DNA from 3 places in the Pectobacterium odoriferum genome. Region 2 is predicted to be linked to each of the others. Evidence: predicted binding sites of a transcription regulator. Region 2 holds the regulator's gene; each other region holds the start of a gene.
What was found. The regulator LexA, encoded in region 2, represses DNA repair genes until DNA is damaged. The targets are predictions, from matches to a motif close to TNCTGTATGTACATACAGNA.

Region 1: mutH (DNA mismatch repair endonuclease MutH) is a predicted target of LexA. The motif match lies at 687-706, and genes of this name have one in related genera.
Region 3: sulA (SOS-induced cell division inhibitor SulA) is a predicted target of LexA. The motif match lies at 4,571-4,590, and genes of this name have one in related genera.

What each region holds. Positions count from the first base shown of each region.
Region 1 is NZ_CP034938.1:1,184,096-1,190,669, reverse strand. It holds partial or broken gene rppH (RNA pyrophosphohydrolase) at 1-248, opposite strand, end outside; gene mutH (DNA mismatch repair endonuclease MutH) at 945-1,640, shown strand; gene EO763_RS05310 (TerC family protein) at 1,917-2,633, shown strand; gene EO763_RS05305 (YgdI/YgdR family lipoprotein) at 2,807-3,025, shown strand; gene EO763_RS05300 (NADP(H)-dependent aldo-keto reductase) at 3,234-4,295, shown strand; gene EO763_RS05295 (YggN family protein) at 4,362-5,075, opposite strand; gene EO763_RS05290 (YggL family protein) at 5,224-5,568, opposite strand; gene trmB (tRNA (guanosine(46)-N7)-methyltransferase TrmB) at 5,570-6,289, opposite strand; gene mutY (A/G-specific adenine glycosylase) at 6,455-6,574, shown strand, end outside.
Region 2 is NZ_CP034938.1:625,416-631,989, forward strand. It holds gene ubiA (4-hydroxybenzoate octaprenyltransferase) at 1-720, shown strand, start outside; gene plsB (glycerol-3-phosphate 1-O-acyltransferase PlsB) at 862-3,375, opposite strand; gene EO763_RS02775 (diacylglycerol kinase) at 3,505-3,870, shown strand; gene lexA (transcriptional repressor LexA) at 3,981-4,589, shown strand; gene EO763_RS02785 (CsbD family protein) at 5,052-5,261, shown strand; gene zur (zinc uptake transcriptional repressor Zur) at 5,306-5,815, opposite strand; partial or broken gene EO763_RS02795 (pirin family protein) at 5,938-6,574, opposite strand, start outside.
Region 3 is NZ_CP034938.1:1,978,304-1,984,877, reverse strand. It holds gene helD (DNA helicase IV) at 1-953, opposite strand, end outside; gene EO763_RS08800 (YccF domain-containing protein) at 1,150-1,596, shown strand; gene yccS (YccS family putative transporter) at 1,617-3,752, shown strand; gene EO763_RS08790 (TfoX/Sxy family DNA transformation protein) at 3,768-4,388, opposite strand; gene sulA (SOS-induced cell division inhibitor SulA) at 4,612-5,118, shown strand; gene ompA (porin OmpA) at 5,481-6,574, shown strand, end outside.

The DNA of each region.
Region 1 (6,574 bases), 560 kb from region 2:
CAAACGCTTTGGTAATTTATAGCGTAACCAGTTACGGGTAGATGCCAATACGCGCACATCCTTTTTTCTTAACCCGACTTCTTCAAACAGTTCGCGGTACATCGCCTGCTCAGCACTTTCACCGGGGTTAATCCCCCCTGCGGAAACTGCCAGGAGTGCTGACCATAGCGCCGGGCCCACATCACCTGCCCCTGCCGATTACAAATTACAATACCAACGTTTGGGCGGTAGCCATCATCATCGATCACCGGACTACCTCGATAAACATCAATGCAAAGATGACCTGATTGTTTCACACTCCCGTCAGGCGGTAAACCACTGCTTAGAAAGCATGTGATTCGAATAAAAGTAAGATAACCCACAGATAAGATCAAAGTTATAAACATGTGAAGACCAGAATCTGCAATTTATTCACTTTTTCTGTGGACATCTTTGTGCAGAACCCATGAAGAAGTGAGTAAAACTCATTTTTCATGAAGAAAAAATATTACTGCGAATTAAAAAATAGTGCTTTTTATTCATAAAATTACAAACCCTTTTACTTGAAATGGCGAAGCCTTATCTTTTGTTCAAATGGCATACAACGCAAGATTGGCGAAAGATCGCACTACGCCGACTTTATCCACAGGGAATGCCTCAAAGTCAGGCAATAAATAGGCAAAAACAGCAAAAAGGCCAGGCGTCAAGGCTGTAAATCGAACCAGTAATTCATGTTTATGTGGGTTATCCAAGAAATCTGTGGATAACCTAGTGTAAGATCCTGTTTATTGTCGGTGGCTATACGTGCACAGTTTGCAAAACGATTCTAAGTGATCGCCATCACACTAAAAAAAAGCGCTACGAATCATGCTATTATTGTTTTTCTCCACAGTCTTGCAGGCTGTGCATTGGTACCCTCCACTTATTGTATTTTTTTTGAGCGGAAAAATATCGGGCTATACGCTATGAATTCACCCACGGTTCACACGACTGCGCCGCCAAGTGAGCACACGTTGCTGGAGCGCGCGCAATCCCTCGCAGGTTATAATCTCGCGGAATTAGCGGACATCGCTCGCCTGCCCCTTCCCGCCAACCTGAAACGTGATAAAGGCTGGATTGGTATCTTGCTGGAGCGTTTTCTGGGTGCAAGTGCAGGCAGCAAGCCCGAGCAGGATTTCCCCGACATCGGTGTTGAGCTAAAAACCATTCCTATTGATGAACAGGGCAAACCACTGGAAACCACGTTCGTCTGCGTCGCACCGTTGACAGGCAACAGCGGCGTCACGTGGGAAAGCAGCCACGTACGACACAAGCTCGCTCGGGTACTGTGGATTCCGGTGGAAGGCTCGCGGCACATTCCGCTGGGGGAACGCCGTATTGGCACGCCGCTGATCTGGAGCCCCAATGAAGAGGAAGAGGAACAGCTGCGCTGCGATTGGGAAGAGTTGATGGACCTGATCGTGCTTGGCCGGGTAGAAAGTATCACCGCCCGACATGGAGAAGTGCTGCAACTGCGCCCCAAAGCGGCAAATAGCCGGGCATTAACCGAAGCGATTGGCGAATTTGGTCAACCAATTCTGACCTTACCGCGCGGGTTCTACCTGAAAAAAACCTTCACCGCACCGCTATTGGCTCGCCACTTTATGCAGCTCAGTAGCTGAGTTTCATTAGCGCGATGTTCTATTAGCAGTATGCTTCATCGTACACTAGCCTTATACGCCGCACGCTATTACGCAACAATCGTGCGACAAGGGAGTCGATCTGGGAAAGCCTGACGCCGAGCCAGAGTAAAAAACCAGAGCAAAAGGGATGCCAGCACACGGCTGCAATGCGAAGCATGACGAGTATATTTTCACGGCATCATACTTTCGCTTGCCTACGCCCCGAGCTGGCAGAGTATAATATCGTTTACGTTTCGTTTAAGGTGTATTGATATAATGTTTGATTGGATTGTTGATCCGAACGCATGGTTAGCATTGGGAACACTGACTATTCTGGAAATCGTTCTTGGGATCGATAACATTATCTTCCTGTCTCTGGTTGTCGCCAAACTGCCTAAAGCCCAGCAAAATAAAGCTCGCCGTATCGGGTTGATGGGTGCAATGTTAATGCGTTTGGGACTGCTCGCTTCTATTGCCTGGGTCATGCGTCTGACCGACCCACTGTTTACCGTCGCAGGCAATGAAATTTCCACACGCGATCTGATCCTGTTCTTCGGGGGACTCTTCCTGATCTGGAAATCGAGTATGGAAATTCACGAAACCGTCGAAGGCGGTTCAGAAGACCATACTTCTAAGGTGTACTCTTTCTTTGGCGCGATTGTGCAGATCATGATGCTGGATATCATCTTCAGCCTGGATTCAGTTATCACCGCCGTCGGCCTGTCTGACCATCTGTTTATTATGATGGCAGCGGTTATTATCGCCGTTCTCGTGATGATGTTCTCTGCGCGCCCTATCGGCGAGTTTGTCGAACGTCACCCGTCCGTCAAAATGCTGGCCTTGTCGTTCCTGATTCTGGTCGGGTTCACCCTAATTCTGGAAAGCTTCGACGTTCACGTACCGAAAGGCTACATCTACTTCGCCATGTTCTTCTCGATGTCCGTCGAGGCGTTGAACCTGCTGCGCAGTAAAAAAGAAAAAGCAGCGCACTGATCGTCACATAACAAGCGCTGACGATAAAGGCGCACTAATCAGGCGGCGACCCGCCGCCTGATTACACAACATTAATTCCCTCCAAACACATTTTTTCCATTATTCCTACGTTATCCCCCGCAACCATTTGCTAGACTCACTTTAAGATTTTGCATTTATTAACGGGTAATATGATGAAAGTACGGATGAAAATGGCAATCACACTGGCGTTATTATTCATTCTGGCGGGCTGTTCAAGTGACTACGTGATGGCGACAAAAGAGGGGAAAATGCTCCTGACGCAGGGAAAACCCGTGCTGGATAAAGATACCGGGCTGCTCAGCTATACCGATGAGCAAGGTAATCAGAAACAAATCAACAGCGATCAAGTCTCCCAGATCATACAGCGTTAACGGTAACGTCAGCCTGATATTTCCCCCCTCGAACGACGCTCTTCGGCAAAATCCTGCTGAAGAGCAACAGAAGAGACTTCCCCACTCGCCACGGCTTCGTTTATAGTCGAATTCAGGTGTGTCTTCCCAAACTCATTTGGAATCGCAGCAAATCATGCGGAAATGACGGGAAATACGCCTGCTATTTTCAGACATAAGGAAGCTGGCAATGCAATATCACCGTATTCCCCATAGTTCTTTAGAAGTGAGCGTGCTGGGTCTTGGTACGATGACCTTTGGCGAACAGAACAACGAAGCAGACGCTCATGCTCAGTTAGATCACGCCATTGCCGCAGGTGTTAACCTGATTGACACAGCAGAAATGTACGCCGTTCCTCCGCGCCCAGAAACACAGGGGCTAACCGAGAGCTATATCGGTTCCTGGCTGAAATCCCGTGGCGGACGTGAAAAGTTGATTGTGGCCAGTAAAGTCTCCGGCCCCGTGCGCGGAAACGATCACAGCATTCGGCCACAGCAGGCGCTGGACAGAAAAAACATCCGTGCTGCGTTGGATGCCAGCCTGCAACGCCTGAACACCGACTATATCGATCTCTATCAGTTGCATTGGCCACAGCGCCAGACCAACTGCTTTGGCAAGCTGAACTATCAATATACTGATGACAAACCGCAATATACCGATGACAAACCGGTAGTGACGCTGCTGGAAACGCTGGAAGCGCTGAATGAGCAAGTGCGTGCCGGTAAGATCCGCTACGTCGGTGTCTCGAACGAAACCCCATGGGGCGTGATGCGCTATCTGCATCTGGCGGAAAAACATGACCTGCCGCGTATCGTGTCGATTCAGAACCCCTACAGCCTGCTGAACCGCAGCTTTGAAGTCGGCTTAGCGGAAATCAGCCAGCATGAAGGCGTGGAACTTCTCGCCTATTCGTCACTGGCGTTCGGTACGCTGACGGGTAAATACCTGAATGGCGCGAAACCTGCCGATGCACGTAACACGTTGTTTAGCCGCTTCACCCGTTATACCGGCCCACAGGCTCAGGCAGCGGTTGCCGAGTACGTGGCGCTGGCGCAAAAGCACGGTCTGAATCCGGCGCAAATGGCATTAGCGTTTGTGCGTCAGCAGCCGTTCGTCGCCAGCACGCTGCTAGGCGCGACGACGCTGGAACAGCTGCAAATCAACCTCGACAGCCAGAACCTGACGCTGGACGGCGAGATTCTTGACGAGTTGGAAGCGATCCACCGTCGCTTCACGTTCCCAGCACCGTAAACGCAAGAAAACCGAGCATCACCTAATGCTCGGTTTTCTTTCTTTGTCTGTACTGAATTACCACGCTTACTTCAGCGTCTGCAACAGACTCTTGCGCTGGTTTTCCAGCGATGTGACGCGGCTACATACATCATTGCCGAAGCGCTGGAACTCCAGTTCCTGATTATTCCACTCGGCCTGAATCGCTTTCTGCAAGCCGCCGAGGTTACCCATCATCGCCTGTAGCGGGTTGCCGCCGCTGGACATCTGTTTTACGCCCATCTCGTTCAGGCTGTCCTGCAAGACACCGCCCATGCTTTGCTGCACGAGCTGCTTGCCATCTTGCTCAACTTGCTTAATCGCCTGATGGTGGAACGTCAGGCCATCGCTGCGGTGTTCGATAATACGGTTCATCTGCTGCTTGAGCTGTTTATCCAGCGTAGTCAGACGATTGCGCACATTGCTGTCGCTGCCAAGCTCTTGCACGATGACGTTATCCAGCGCAACTCGCGCTTTTTCAAGATGCTGCTGCGCCCCCTGGTCGATCCACGGCAGTTGCTGGCGTAAATCCGCCTGATAGGCTTTGGCTTTCTGGCGTTGTTCGGCGTTCAGGGTCAGTGGCGTACCGTTACGGACGATGTCGCCCTGCGGGGAAAGCTGTAAATTGCCGCTGGCGCCCACGACCTGTACGTGTTGCGGACTGATAACGATGTCGTCCTGCGGATTCACGTTGCACTGGTAGGCCGCCTGCGCTTGCCAGGACAGCAACATCAATAAACCCAAGGTTATTTTACGCGACATATTTTCTCCTGAAGAAAACAACGGCAGTGGCGGGAGAGCGGCAATCCGCCCTTTGATGAGGCGGATAACGCCTGAGCCAGAATCAGCTCAGGCATTTTTGCTTAGATCAAAGCGTTTGCTTAAACCAACGCTTTTATTTCAATCGACATTACAGCAGGTGTTCTGGCAGATCCCACCAGATATCGAACAGGTTGCTGACTTTCACGTCCGTCAGTTTCTGCTCTTCCAACCAGCGGCTAACCAGTTGGCGATGCTCTTCGGTGCAGTGACCGATTTTTTGCAGACAGATCAGGCCTTCCCAGAGCAAATAACCGCTGCCTTCGAATGCCAGTCCTTGTGGTTCAATGACGTCGTCAACGAACTTATCCATCAGCTTATCGATATCTTCGACGTTAGTGCCTTCTGGAAAGCGGAAGCTGACAGAAAAACCTAATTCCTGAAACTCATCAATGTGAAGTTTTTTACGTAAACGACGGCTACGAGCTTGTGCCATTTTATTTTATCCTCTCAAACATCAGATCCCACACGCCATGCCCCAAACGCTGGCCGCGTGCTTCAAATTTCGTCAGCGGACGGGACTCCGGCCGCTCAACGTACTCATTATTATTGGAAAGATTACGGTACTCGGTGACAGAGGTCATCACTTCGAGCATATGTTGCGCATAAGGTTCCCAGTCTGTTGCCATGTGGAACACGCCGCCGACTTTCAGTTTACTCTGTACCAGTTGGACGAAAGGCACCTGGACGATACGGCGTTTATTATGGCGGGCTTTGTGCCACGGATCGGGGAAGAAGAGTTGAACCATAGACAGTGAGCCATCCGGGATCATATTCATCAGCACTTCGATCGCATCGTGACACATCACGCGCAAATTGCTGATTCCCGCTTCCTGTGCAGACGCGAGACACGCGCCCACGCCCGGCAGGTGAACTTCAATACCGAGGAAATTCTGCTCAGGATGCTGTGCGGCCATCGTCACCAGCGAGGCGCCCATCCCAAAACCGATCTCCAGCACCACGGGGGCGTCACGGCCAAATAGCGCGTTAAAATCGACCAGCTCGGTCTGATATTCCACGCCCATCACCGGCCAGTAGTTATCCAACGCCAGCTGTTGCCCGTTGGTCAAGCGCCCCTGACGGCGGACAAAACTGCGGATACGACGCATCGGGCGCCCATTTTCATCAAATTCCGGTGAAATGACGTTGTTAATCATAAAGAGTGCTTACTTGCTGTCCGATTTCGTTAATGAAACGCGCATTATGCAAGGATACCGTGGTTTAGCAAGCCCACTGCCTCGGAAAGTTCCGGTTTACAGCACATTCACTCTGTGCTGGAATCGCTATCAAACTTTTTACCTGCCGGATAGTGACTCCATTTTATGATGCAAGCGCAACAGTTCGCCCATCAGGTGCTGGACTGGTACCAACGCTATGGCCGCAAAACCCTGCCGTGGCAGCTTGAGAAAACTCCCTATAAAGTATGGCTATCCGAAGTGATG
Region 2 (6,574 bases):
CTGCTTGTTTTTGTCGCTGGTGTTTTCTTGATGCGTGCGGCGGGCTGCGTCATCAATGATTATGCCGATCGTCATTTTGACGGCCATGTAAAACGTACAGCTTCTCGCCCCTTGCCCAGCGGTGAGGTGAGCGAGCGAGCGGCCAAAGTACTATTTGTCGTGCTGGTCTTGCTGGCGTTTGGTCTGGTGCTGACGCTGAATAAGATGACGATCTGGCTGTCCGTTGCGGGGTTGGTTCTGGCATGGGTCTATCCGTTTATGAAACGGGTCAGCCATCTTCCTCAGTTTGTGTTGGGCGCGGCGTTTGGCTGGTCGATTCCTATGGCTTATGCGGCGGTGAGTGAAAGCCTGCCAGCGAGCTGCTGGATGATGTTTTTAGCGTATATTTGCTGGACGGTCGCCTACGATACCCAATATGCGATGGTGGATCGTGATGACGACCTGAAGATCGGCGTGAAATCCACTGCGATCCTGTTTGGCCGTTTTGACAATATCATCATCGGGTTACTGCAATTTAGTATGCTGGCGTTGCTACTGGTTTTGGGAATCATCACCGGATTAGGAATGCCATACTATATTTCGCTGCTGGTGGCTGCGGGGATGTTTGTTTATCAGCAAATGCTGACTTCCGGGCGCGAACGCGATGCCTGTTTTAAGGCATTCCATAATAATAAATATGCGGGTATGGCGATCTTTATTGGCGTGCTGTTTGGCCTGTAGGTCGAACCGATAGAGACAAAAAAGCAGCGATTTCTCGCTGCTTTTTTTATGGTGGAATGCTCTGAGATGCTTGTCATGCCAAACGCATCTACGGCTTGATGGCGGCGTGTTATCCGCCATTTTCCCGTGACTCCTGTCCGGCTACGCCTGCTTTGTCTCTTCCACGTTTTCTACTGCTGGTTCATTGGTTTCTATCTGACCGTCGGTTCCCAACTGATTGTTGGCTTCCATTTCAGCAGATGAGCTGGCGCTTTCGATAGTTAACCGAACTTCCGGGGTGATCAGATCGCCGAGGATATTGTAGATTGCCACGATATCGCCTTGCGCCGTTTCCGCACTGTCGGTGATATATCCTTCTGTACGTAAGGTTGCGACCAGCGTTGAGAACACCGCTTTATCAAAGAATTCCGGCGCATTAATGCCGTGTAGAACGGACAGGCGCTGCGCCATGTTCCGGCTTTCTTTCTCCAACGTTCCACGGTTGATTGCTGGGTTTGCGCACAGCAAGGACAGCGTGATCGCATAGCGTTGCAGCGTTTCACGCACGCCTGCTGACAGCAGTTGCAGCGTACGGATGCGTGGCGGATTGATAGCTAATTGACCGTCACGGCTACATAGCAGCTCTTGTCGAATCAGTTCGTTAGCCAACGTTTCCAGCACGCCTGGCAATTGCTCTTTGGAATAGTGCAGGAACAGCTCGGCTTGCAGCAGCGGATAGACCAGCGTGATCTGTCGCACGACTTCGTCAAGCGTAATCCGGCGATGATGGATGACGATGCTGGCGATCAGTGACGGCAAGACTAAAAGATGCTGGATATTATTGCGATAGTACGTCATCAGTACCGCCTGCTCGCGCGGCAGAATGATGATATCGCCAATGCTATCCTTCTCTACTTCAAACTTGTTCATGCCCAGCGCGTGTTCCAGCAGTTCATCTGCTGTCTTCTTCGGTGCCGTAATATCTTTATGATAAGGAACCTGACGCAGCAACTGCAGATAGCAATCCAGCTGTTCGTGCATTTGTTCGCGCGTCAGTGAGCGCTGGCGCGATGCTAACAAGGCCGTAGAGCACAAGTTCATCGCGTTTGCTGCCGCAGAATTATTGATGCGCACCATGATATCCATAGAGATATCCTGCACCGTCGGCGTTAGCCAGCTTGGACGCTGTGCTTCGATGGGATCGATTGCATCACGCCATTGCGGAACATGCTGATTCAGATAGGTTGTCAGCGGGAGTGGTTCGCCGAAGTTCACATAACCCTGACCCAAATTACGCAGCTTGCGCAAACCGCGCACCATCTGCATAAAACCTTCTTTTTCCTTCACCGCACCGCGCAGCTCTTTCGCATAGGTGCCGACTTCCATCACATGTTCATAGCCGACATAAATCGGTACCAGCGTGATAGGGCGCGTACCGCCTCTGAGCATGGCTTGGATGGTCATCGCCAGCGTACCGGTTTTCGGCTCTAGCAGGCGGCCCGTGCGTGAACGTCCGCCTTCCATGAAGTATTCAACCGAATAACCGCGGGCAAACAGCTCACCCAGATATTCACGGAAAATCGTGGAATACAGCTTGTTACCTTTGAAGGTACGGCGAATAAAGAACGCGCCAAGACGGCGGAAGATTGGCCCTGCTGGCCAGAAATTAAGGTTGATGCCTGCGGCGATGTGTGGCGGCACTAAACCCTGATGGTACAGGACGTAGGACAGCAGCAGATAATCCATGTGGCTGCGGTGGCAGGGCACATAGACAATGCCGTGACCATCCTGTGCCAGTTGGCGAACACGTTCGGCGTTGTGGACGTTAATCCCCTGATAAAGGCGGTTCCACGTCCAGCTTAATACGCGATCCGACAGACGCACAGCCTCGTAGGAGAAATCGGCGGCGATTTCTTCCATCAGCGCAATCGCATTCTGCTGCGCTCTCTCATAAGAAATCTTCTTACTGCGCGCCTCATCGTCGACGGCTTTCTTGATCGCTTTGGAATCCAGCAGCTTGTTAAACAGCTCCTGGCGCACCGGCAAGCGCGGTCCAACTGCCGCCAAACGCTGGCGGGAGAAATGCATACGTGCGACACGTGCCAGTTTGTGGGCTATGGTTTTGTCAGTGCCGTGCTCGGTCGCCATATAGCGTAGCGACACTGGGCTGGAGAAGCGGACAAAGCTGTCGCGGCCTAGCCACAGGACGGCGAAGAATTTCTCGATACCGTTGAGCAATCGCAGGTGTGGTGCAGCCTGAGAGTGGCCTTCCCGGCCCGGAGAGCGCCCAAACATCACGGAAACCGGCACCATCTGTACGTCTAAATCTGGATTGGCACGATGCAGATCCAGATAGTCGTGGAACAGCTTGACGGATTTCTGCTTGGGAACGTAATAGCGGAAGACGCGCGGCCCGTCATGAATAAAGACGTGGCTAGGAAGTTCGACGCCATTGAACTCGAACGGTAGCGAAGGATCGGGTAGCCCCAATGCCAAGCATTTCGCACGTAGCGTCAAGAGATCCGCCTGAGAGTTATAAGGCAGAACATAGAGTATAGGACGTGAGGGATCTAACCCCAACTCGACCACGGGATCTGCGGGAATGACTTTGCTTTTCACCAGCAATTTCAGTGGGAGATTCAATAATTTATAGTAAATTTTACGCCAACCTGACATAACAACGTGGAGCCTCTTGTTAGCAATGCGCCGCAAGGATACCAGAAACTGCGCCGGAGATCTGTGGTGATGAGACAACGTAGGTGCGTTAAAATGCGAATTATTTAGCGTATAAATAATGGAGAATAAATGAATAAAGCAACGGGGATAACCCGGATTATTAAGGCGACCGGTTATTCCTTTAAGGGGCTGAAGCAGGCGTGGCAGCATGAGGCGGCATTTCGTCAGGAGACAATACTGACCCTTGTCGGCGTCATTATCGCGTGTTTACTGCCAGTTACGCTGGTCGAAAAACTGCTGCTGATCGGGTCTGTGGTACTGATTATGCTGTTTGAGCTGGCGAATAGCGCCATTGAAGCTGTGGTCGATCGCATTGGGCCTGAGCATCACGAATTATCCGGTCGGGCGAAAGATATCGGGTCGGCCGCTGTCTTTGTTGCCATCTTGTTAGCCGCTGTCGTGTGGGGCTGTATTCTCTGGCAACATTTTGCCTGACGGCGCGCATAAATGAGTAAAAGTCAGGGGCTTTGCCGATATCGTCATTCCCAATTGTGCCTTACCTGTATATACTCACAGCAAGACTGTATAAACAACCAGGGGGCGGAATGAAAGTATTAACAGCAAGGCAGCAGCAGGTTTATGACCTGATCCGCGATCATATTGCGCAAACCGGAATGCCGCCAACGCGCGCAGAAATTGCTCAACAACTGGGGTTTCGCTCTCCCAATGCAGCTGAAGAGCATCTGAAAGCGCTGGCGCGTAAAGGTGTGATTGAAATTGTATCGGGCGCTTCTCGTGGTATTCGTCTGCTGATGGAAGAAGAGACGGGTATTCCTCTGGTTGGTCGCGTGGCCGCAGGTGAACCGCTACTGGCACAGGAACATATCGAATGTCACTATCAGGTTGACCCTGCGATGTTCAAACCCAGCGCTGATTTTTTGCTGCGGGTGAGCGGCATGTCGATGAAAAATATCGGTATTATGGATGGCGATTTGCTGGCCGTGCATAAAACAGAAGATGTGCGCAACGGTCAGATTGTCGTCGCGCGTATTGACGATGAAGTGACAGTGAAGCGCCTGAAAAAGCAGGGCAATACGGTGCACCTCCTCGCTGAAAATGAAGAGTTTGCCCCTATTGTTGTCGACCTGCGTCAGCAAAGCTTTTCGATAGAAGGCCTAGCGGTTGGCGTGATTCGTAACAGCGATTGGAGCTAACCGTTCGCAGAGATGCACTGCTCGTCTGTCTGGGTCAGTGCATCATGTTCTGTATTCATCGTTTAGCGTGTCAATCTGCTCGTCGCATATATTTAGTTACATTTCGCGCGCATTTTCTACGATCCCCATTACCCTCTGTTTTTTCACTGCTTTTTGCGGTGGTTTTCTCTTTCTCAACGTTCGCTCTAGTCACAGATTTCTGACTTTCCATATTAATTGAAATATTCGACTATAATTTCTATCAAGGTAAGCATTTTTATCTTGATTGATCGTTTATCGATTGATCATTAGCCATCACATGCAGATAGCTCGGTAGTCAAGGGAGACAGTGGCGAAGAGCACCGTCATGGTTCACATAGCTATGATGCTGCTTACTGAATAAATCTATTTATCTGAAACTGACGCATAAGTCGTTAGCCACGATTTTTTTATGCACAATTCACCTAAGGTACGGAGATTCTTATGAATAAAGACCAAGCCAGCGGTAACTGGAAACAGTTTAAAGGTAAAGCGAAAGAGCAATGGGGCAAATTAACGGATGACGATCTGACGGTCATCGAAGGTAAACGTGACCAACTGGTGGGGAGAATCCAGGAGCGTTACGGGTACGCAAAAGAAGCGGCAGAAAAAGAAGTGAAACACTGGGAAGAGCACCACAAATATCACTGGTAGCAAACGTGATGCTTCTTCGCTGAAAGAGACGATAGCCCTCAGGGCTATCGTTTTTTAATGGGAACCGTATGGTCGTGGTCGCAATGGTCCGGCTGCTTGCATGAGGCGACTTCCTGACAGCTGCCACACAATCCGTGTGCTTCCACAACGCTGTGGCGCAGTGTAAATCCCGATTGCTGTGCCAGGTTGCGCAGCGTCTCTTCCACACCTTCGGTTTGACGTTCCGTGACCTGTCCGCAGCGATCGCAGATGAAAAGGGCAGATGTATGGCTATGGTCTTCGATATGGTGACACAGCACGTAGCTGTTATTTGATTCGACGCGATGAATGAAGCCTTGTTCCAGTAGAAAATCCAGCGCGCGATAGACGGTCGGCGGTTTGGCCTGAGGCTCGGAAACGCGCAGCAGATCCAACAGATCATAAGCGCTGATAGCACCGGACTGCTGTGCCATAAGGCGTAAAACCTCTAACCGCTGTGGTGTGAGACGCACAGCGCGCTGCTGACAAATCTGTTCAGCCTGGGCAAGAAGTTTGTCCTGTTTGGTTGAATCCATTGTCATATCACCCTGACGCATTGAGGAACAAGGCGGATATCTTACCACGACTGAATAAAAACGCCGAACTGGCGGCGTTTTCCTACGAAAACAATTCTCTGCAAAAACAACGGACAGAAGCGCTACACGACCAGATCGATGAGCAGCGCCCGCAACGGCGACTCTGCCTGTAGTGCCAACGCTGTTTCTTCCTTAATGAAGGCGCCGTCGCCGCAGTGTAGTGTTTCACTGTTCTGATTGCCTTTTACCGCCATTGAACCGTGGATCAGTTGGAGGTATGCCTGATTTCCCTGTAGCGCGATTGTGCTTTGCTCATTCTGCTGGAGATCGACATGATGAACCCAAACCTGCTGGCGCAGTTGCAGGCTATGGTGTTCACCTTCTGGTGAGGCAAGCAGCGTATGGTTGGCTGAATTCAAGCCCATGCGCTGTAACGGGCTGTTCTCTCGGGTCTGGCAGGCATTCAACCATAATTGCAGACGCGTCAGCGGTTTGTTGGCACTGGTATTATGTTCGCTATAGCTGACATTTGGCTGAGTCGCGAGCAGCAGCACATCTCCGGCTTTCGCCTGAATGTGGCAACCGTTGCTGTCGCGGTATTCCGCTTCGCCCTGAAGAATAATGTTCAGAATATCAACCCGTGGGTAGGTTTCGCGGCTGGAATGATGCTCCCGGTGCCAATACTTCCTGATTGAGCACGCGCAGAGACGCGTAGCCCAGCAACTGTGGGTCAAAATAGTGACCAAAAGAAAAGGTATA
Region 3 (6,574 bases), 1.4 Mb from region 2:
TTCTCGGCACACTGCTGCTGCCAGTGAGAAGTCAGCAGTTCGCGACGCTGTTTCGCATCACTTTCCAGTTGGCTTATCATCGGAGCCTTGCGGCTAGCCTGCTGAATAATGTGCAATGCCAGCGCATGGAACGTCTTAGCCTGAATCTCATCCGTGTTGAGCCGCTCCCGGATGCGCTCGTTCATCTCTTCCGCCGCTTTACGACCAAATGCCAGCAGTAAAATCTGATCGGGCGTGGCTTCTTGGCGATGCATTAACCATGCCGCTCGGGCCACCAGCACGGAAGTTTTCCCGCTACCCGCACCCGCCAGTACCAGCACCCCCTCTTCACCATTAATCACCGCTTTACTCTGCGACACATTTAATGGCGAACTCTCCACCGTATCAAAGAAAGGCTGTTCTGCCGCCAGCGTGCGATCCATCCATGCCTGATTCACCGCAGTGCGCGTCTCATCGCCCTGCTCAAGCCAGCGCAAGCAATGCTGGTAGTGATCACGACAGTTATCAAAGGTTTCAAGACGAGACACAGGAAGAGGCAAAGCCCCCAGCGAATCGCGAATGGCATTTTGCAACGTTGCCAGAGTCTGACGGCTAAACCATTTGTCTTGTAGTGTCAGTGTTTGAATACTGTCCGTTTGGCGCTGCAAAACCTCAGCGCTGATCAGACTCATCTCCTCGCTCCAGTCGAGCCAGGATTTAAGAAGATGGCGGTAAAAAGCCTGCGTTTCCTGCCACTCTGTTCCGTGTAAGCGCACCACTTTTCCGGCTGGCAATTCAAATTCCAGCTCTCCCCACACCAGCCCTCTTTTACAGTGAATACTCAGCAACTGATTAAAAGGGATCAGGTATTGATGTTTATCGCCACTCACTTCGACACCGGCATTCAGTAACCGCACCCGGTTGTAAGGATGCTGGGCCAGATGTTTACCTAACGAGGTAGATTTCAGTTCCATGATGTTCGCGCCATGACTATGTGAGAGGTTATTCGTCCATTTTTATCGTTTATCTGTTCCCTAGTTTACCCGTTATCGGACTTCACGCTCTAGCCTTAAAAACAGGTTAGGATATCCTGATGCTTAATGTGATAATTCTTTTACCATCAGCGAGTTTGGGACGTTATCTGGTTACCTTACAAGTACAGGAGAGACTATGCGTACTGTGTTGAATATCCTTAATTTCGTATTAGGTGGTTTTTTCACCACGTTAGCCTGGCTTCTGGCGACAGTTGTCAGCATGCTGCTGATTTTTACCTTACCGCTAACGCGTTCATGTTGGGAAATCACCAAACTGTCGCTCTTGCCTTATGGCAATGAAGCTATCCATGTCGATGAACTACGCCCAGATGAAAAGAGTGCGATTCTCAGCGCAGGTGGATCGCTGCTGAATATCTTCTGGTTCATATTCTTTGGCTGGTGGCTTTGCCTGTCGCACATCATTACCGGTATCGCACAGTGTATTACGATCATTGGCATTCCTGTCGGCATCGCCAATTTTAAAATTGCCGCCATCGCGCTGTGGCCTGTAGGGCGTCGCGTGGTTTCCGTCGAACTGGCGCAGGCTGCACGGGAAAACAATGCCCGCCGCCACTTTCGCTAACGGCATCTAAGGATATTACGTTGCTCACCTTCGCCCCGGGAATTCGCCGCTATGTGTATAACAGCAGTTGGCTGTATACCATCCGTATCCTCATTGCACTGAGTGGTGCAGCGGCCGTTCCTTGGTGGCTGGGGCAGCCAACATCAACAATTCCCGTCACGCTTGGCGTCGTTGCGGCCGCCCTCACCGACCTTGACGATCGCCTCACAGGACGTCTGCGTAATTTGTTCATTACGCTGGCCTGCTTTTTTGTCGCTTCCGTTTCGATCGAATTGCTTTTCCCCCATCCCTGGCTGTTTGGCCTTGGTCTGGCAGTATCGACCTGTGGCTTTATTCTGCTTGGTGCATTAGGGCAGCGCTATGCAACCATCGCATTCGGCGCACTGCTGATCGCGATTTACACCATGCTGGGCATATCCCTTTACGACAACTGGTATCAGCAGCCCATCATGCTGCTGATCGGGGCCTCCTGGTACAACCTGCTGACGCTATTCGGCCATCTGATATTCCCCATCCGCCCGTTGCAGGATAACCTCGCGCAGTGTTATCAGCAGTTGGCTCGCTATCTGGATGCCAAAGCCAATCTCTTCGATCCCGATATTGAAGAAGAAACCGACAAACCCCTCATTGACGTCGCAATGGCAAACAGCCAACTGGTTGCGACACTCAACCAAACCAAGTCATCGTTGTTAACACGTCTGCGTGGCGATCGCGGCCAGCGCGGAACGCGTCAAACGCTGCACTACTATTTTGTCGCGCAGGATATTCACGAGCGGGCCAGTTCATCGCATGTTTACTATCCGCAATTGCGTGAGAAACTGCGTTATAGCGACGTTCTATTTCGCTTTCAGCGCCTGCTGAGTAGGCAAGCCAAAGCCTGTCAGCAGTTGTCGCAATCCATTCTGCTGCACCAAAAATATCAGCATGACAGCCGCATTGAGCGGGCTTTCGTGCATCTCGAATCCGCTATTGCACGTATCGCTGCCAACAACATGGCAGACGCCGCACAAATCAAAGCACTCACCTATCTCTTGAATAATCTGCGCGCCATTGATGCCCAGTTGGCGACGATCGAATCTGAACAGGCCATTGAGCAAGAAAACAACCCGGAAAACACGCTGGCAGATGACAAAATCACGGGGTGGAGCGACATCCGCTTGCGCATTAGCAGGCACCTGACGCCGCAGTCAGCACTGTTTCGTCATGCCATCCGTATGTCCGTGTTGCTCTGTAGCGGCTACGCGTTGATTCAGGTCACGGGCTTGCAACACGGTTATTGGATTCTGCTCACCAGCCTGTTTGTTTGTCAGCCCAACTATAACGCTACTCGGCGGCGGCTGACGTTGAGAATTATCGGGACATTGACCGGTATTTTGCTCGGCCTTCCCATCCTGTACTTCGTTCCTTCGCTGGAAGGACAACTAACGTTGATCGTTATTAGTGGCGTACTCTTTTTCGCCTTTCGCAACGTGCAGTACGCCCACGCGACCATGTTTATTACGCTGCTTGTCCTGCTCTGTTTCAACCTGTTGGGTGAAGGCTTTGACGTTGCGGTGCCACGCATCATTGATACGCTACTCGGGTGTGCCATCGCTTGGGCGGCAGTGAGTTTTATTTGGCCGGACTGGCGTTTTCGCGGTCTGCCAACCGTCATCAATAAGACATTGGACGCCAACTGCCGTTATCTTGATGCGATCATGGTTCAATATTATCAGGGGAAAGATAATAGCTTGCCTTATCGCATTGCCCGCCGCGATGCACATAACTGCGATGCAGAGCTGGCATCCGTCGTGTCGAATATGTCTTCAGAGCCTCATGCGACCAGAAGCAAGCTGGACAGCGCATTCCGCTTCATGTGCCTGAATCATACGTTGCTAAGCTATATTTCGACGCTCGGCGCACACCGAGGGAAAATTACCTCACCGGAAACGCTGCAATTGCTGGATGATGCCGTTTGTCGCGTTGATGATGCGCTACACTGCAGCGAAGAGGAAAGTTTGCGTATCAATCAGGGATTGAAAACCATCGCCGCCAGCCTTCAATCCCTTTCACCCGAGTCAGACAGTAAAGAATCATTAATTATTCAGCAAATCGGCCTGCTGATTGGTCTCTTACCTGAACTCGTACAGCTAAAAAATGACATGATGACACAGTGAAAACAGGTGCATTTCTTAGTGCTTTGGCCCTTTGGATACCGCATTATTTTTATACCATTCCAACAGTTCGTTGCGGATACCGCGAGGGAGTGCAGCCTGATGTGTGCCACAGATTGCACCAGCAAGCGCCAATAGCACGTTGACACTCAGATTAGCGCGAACCTTCCGCAACTCGAGATAGCTGTTTTTCGCACCATAATGCTGTAATTCATCGACATTCTTTATCCCCGCTTTCCACAGCAGCCGTTCGATATCGTGGTTAAGATTCGGAAGATCTTTTAAACGCCCATTGGTACTTCTGACAGCTTTATCATACTGTGCGCCTCCCAGTGCCAGATGGGCGAAATACAATAACTGCTCAGATTCTTGCCATAATGCTTCATCGACAAGAAAGTAATTCAACGGAACGGGCATACCGCGCTTGGTATAAATCAGATTAGGCATATCACGCTGTTGAAAATATTTTTCATCCTTCTTACTGGCGCGCAGATAAAGTTCCCCTTCCGACACCAGTCCAAAAATCGTTTTATTTGCTGCGATGCTGTAGCCACCAAATTGGGAACGCGACGTGATGTCCCCCAAAGATGAAAAAGACTGCTGAGATTGCAAAATCCTTTTTTTGCATAATTGCTTCATTGCCATAATCCTTAGTATTGAAATGATCTCTTCCTGAACAATTAAAAATATCTGTAGCAGGAACAAATAATTAACCACAGCCCCGATGCGGCTTCAAACAGTAAATGTGTTTACTGTCTCTTGCATAAGGAATATGCGAAGCGCTTTCAAAAAATCAGGTTGATTTTCACGCACACTGCATATACTGTACATACATACAGTGACACTATGGGTAGAATTCATTATGCGTACGCAATCAATCCGCTCTCACAACATCGAGCCATCATCATTTTCTGCTAATCAACACGCTGCGGAGCCCTCGGTTGCCACAGGTGGAATTATCAGCGAAATCGTGTACAACGCCGATCAACCCATAGTCACACACCTGTTATTACCGCTCTTACAACAGCTAGGCACGCAATCTCGTTGGCTGTTATGGCTTTCGCCTCAGCAAAAATTGAGCCGCCCTTGGGTCCAGCAATCTGGGCTACCGCTGGATAAAATGGTGCAACTTCACCACATCAATCCACTGTTTACGGTTGATGCCATGGAAAGGGCATTACTGACAGGGAATTACAGCGCTGTTTTGTGCTGGTTACCGCACGAATTGACGGAAGAAGAGAAGGTTCGGTTACGGCTCGCCGCACAGGCAGGAAACACTTACGGCTTTATTATGCGGCCAGAAAATGCTGGTGGGGACGCCTATAGACTGTTTCCCAGCCTTAAAATTCATTCGACATTGTATCATTAAGTAAATTAAGAATTTTCTCAGCCCATTCAGATGGTACGCCTTGTCGATCGCCGCAGAGCGGTATTCTGCGGGCTTTTTGGGTGTATTTAATACAGCCTAAAGACGTAAAATCTGTCAAAACCATCTACTATTTGTTAGCAAGTATGTATGAATCGTGCGGTTTTCTTATGATGTAAATCACATCATACTTGTAACTTTCTCATCACGTTGTAGACTTTAACTCGCTGGAGTTGCTCTTTTATAACGTCAGTTGACTGACAGTAAGTCATAAATAAGGGCAAAGTCTCCAACCAAAGGATTTTAACCAAAGGTTTATTAGCCCTCCAGGTTAATTGCCGATTTGGATGATAATGAGGCGTAAAATGAAAAAAACAGCTATCGCAGTTGCAGTGGCACTGGCTAGCTTCGCGACCGTCGCGCAAGCAGCTCCTAAAGACAATACCTGGTACACCGGTGGTAAACTGGGTGTGTCTCAATTCCACGATACTGGTTTCTACGGAAATGGTTACACCGGTGTCAACAACAACCCAATCAAAAGCAAGTTAGGCGCTGGTGCATTTGTTGGTTATCAAGCCAACCCGTACTTGGGTTTTGAACTGGGCTACGACTGGCTGGGCCGCATGAAGTATGCAGGTTCTACTTCTAACGTAGCAGACAGCGCGAGCTTCAAGGCACAGGGCGTCCAACTGGCCGCTAAACTCAGCTACCCAGTTCTGCCTGATCTGGACGTTTATACTCGTCTGGGTGGTATGGTATGGCGCGCTGACAGCCATGCAGCTACGTCAGTAAACACTGGTACAAGAGCGGACATCAACAACGACGACACTGGCGTTTCTCCGCTGGCTGCGATCGGTATTGAATACGCAATCGACAAAAACTGGGCTACGCGTGTTGACTACCAATGGGTAAGCAACATTGGTGATGCTGGTACTGTTGGTGCGCGTCCAGACAACATGCTGATGAGCGTTGGCCTGTCTTACCGCTTCGGCCAAGATGACCGCGTAGCGCCAGTTGTTGCTCCGGCTCCGACCCCAGCTCCAGCTCCAGTTGTTGAAACCAAGCGTTTCACACTGAAATCTGACGTCCTGTTCAACTTCAACAAAGCAACGCTGAAAGCAGAAGGCCAGCAATCACTGGATCAACTGTACACTCAGCTGAGCTCTCTGGATCCGAAAGACGGTTCTGTTGTTGTTCTGGGCTTCACTGACCGTTTAGGTTCAGAGCAGTACAACCAAGGCCTGTCTGAAAAACGCGCACAGAGCGTCGTTGATTACTTGGTTTCTAAAGGTATCCCTGCGAACAAAGTCTCTGCTCGTGGCTTGGGTAAATCTCAACCCGTTACTGGTTCTACCTGTGACAACGTGAAACCTCGTGCTGCGCTGATCGACTGTCTGGCACCGGATCGTCGCGTAGAGATCGAAGTTAAAGGCATCAAAGACGTGGTAACTCAGCCTCA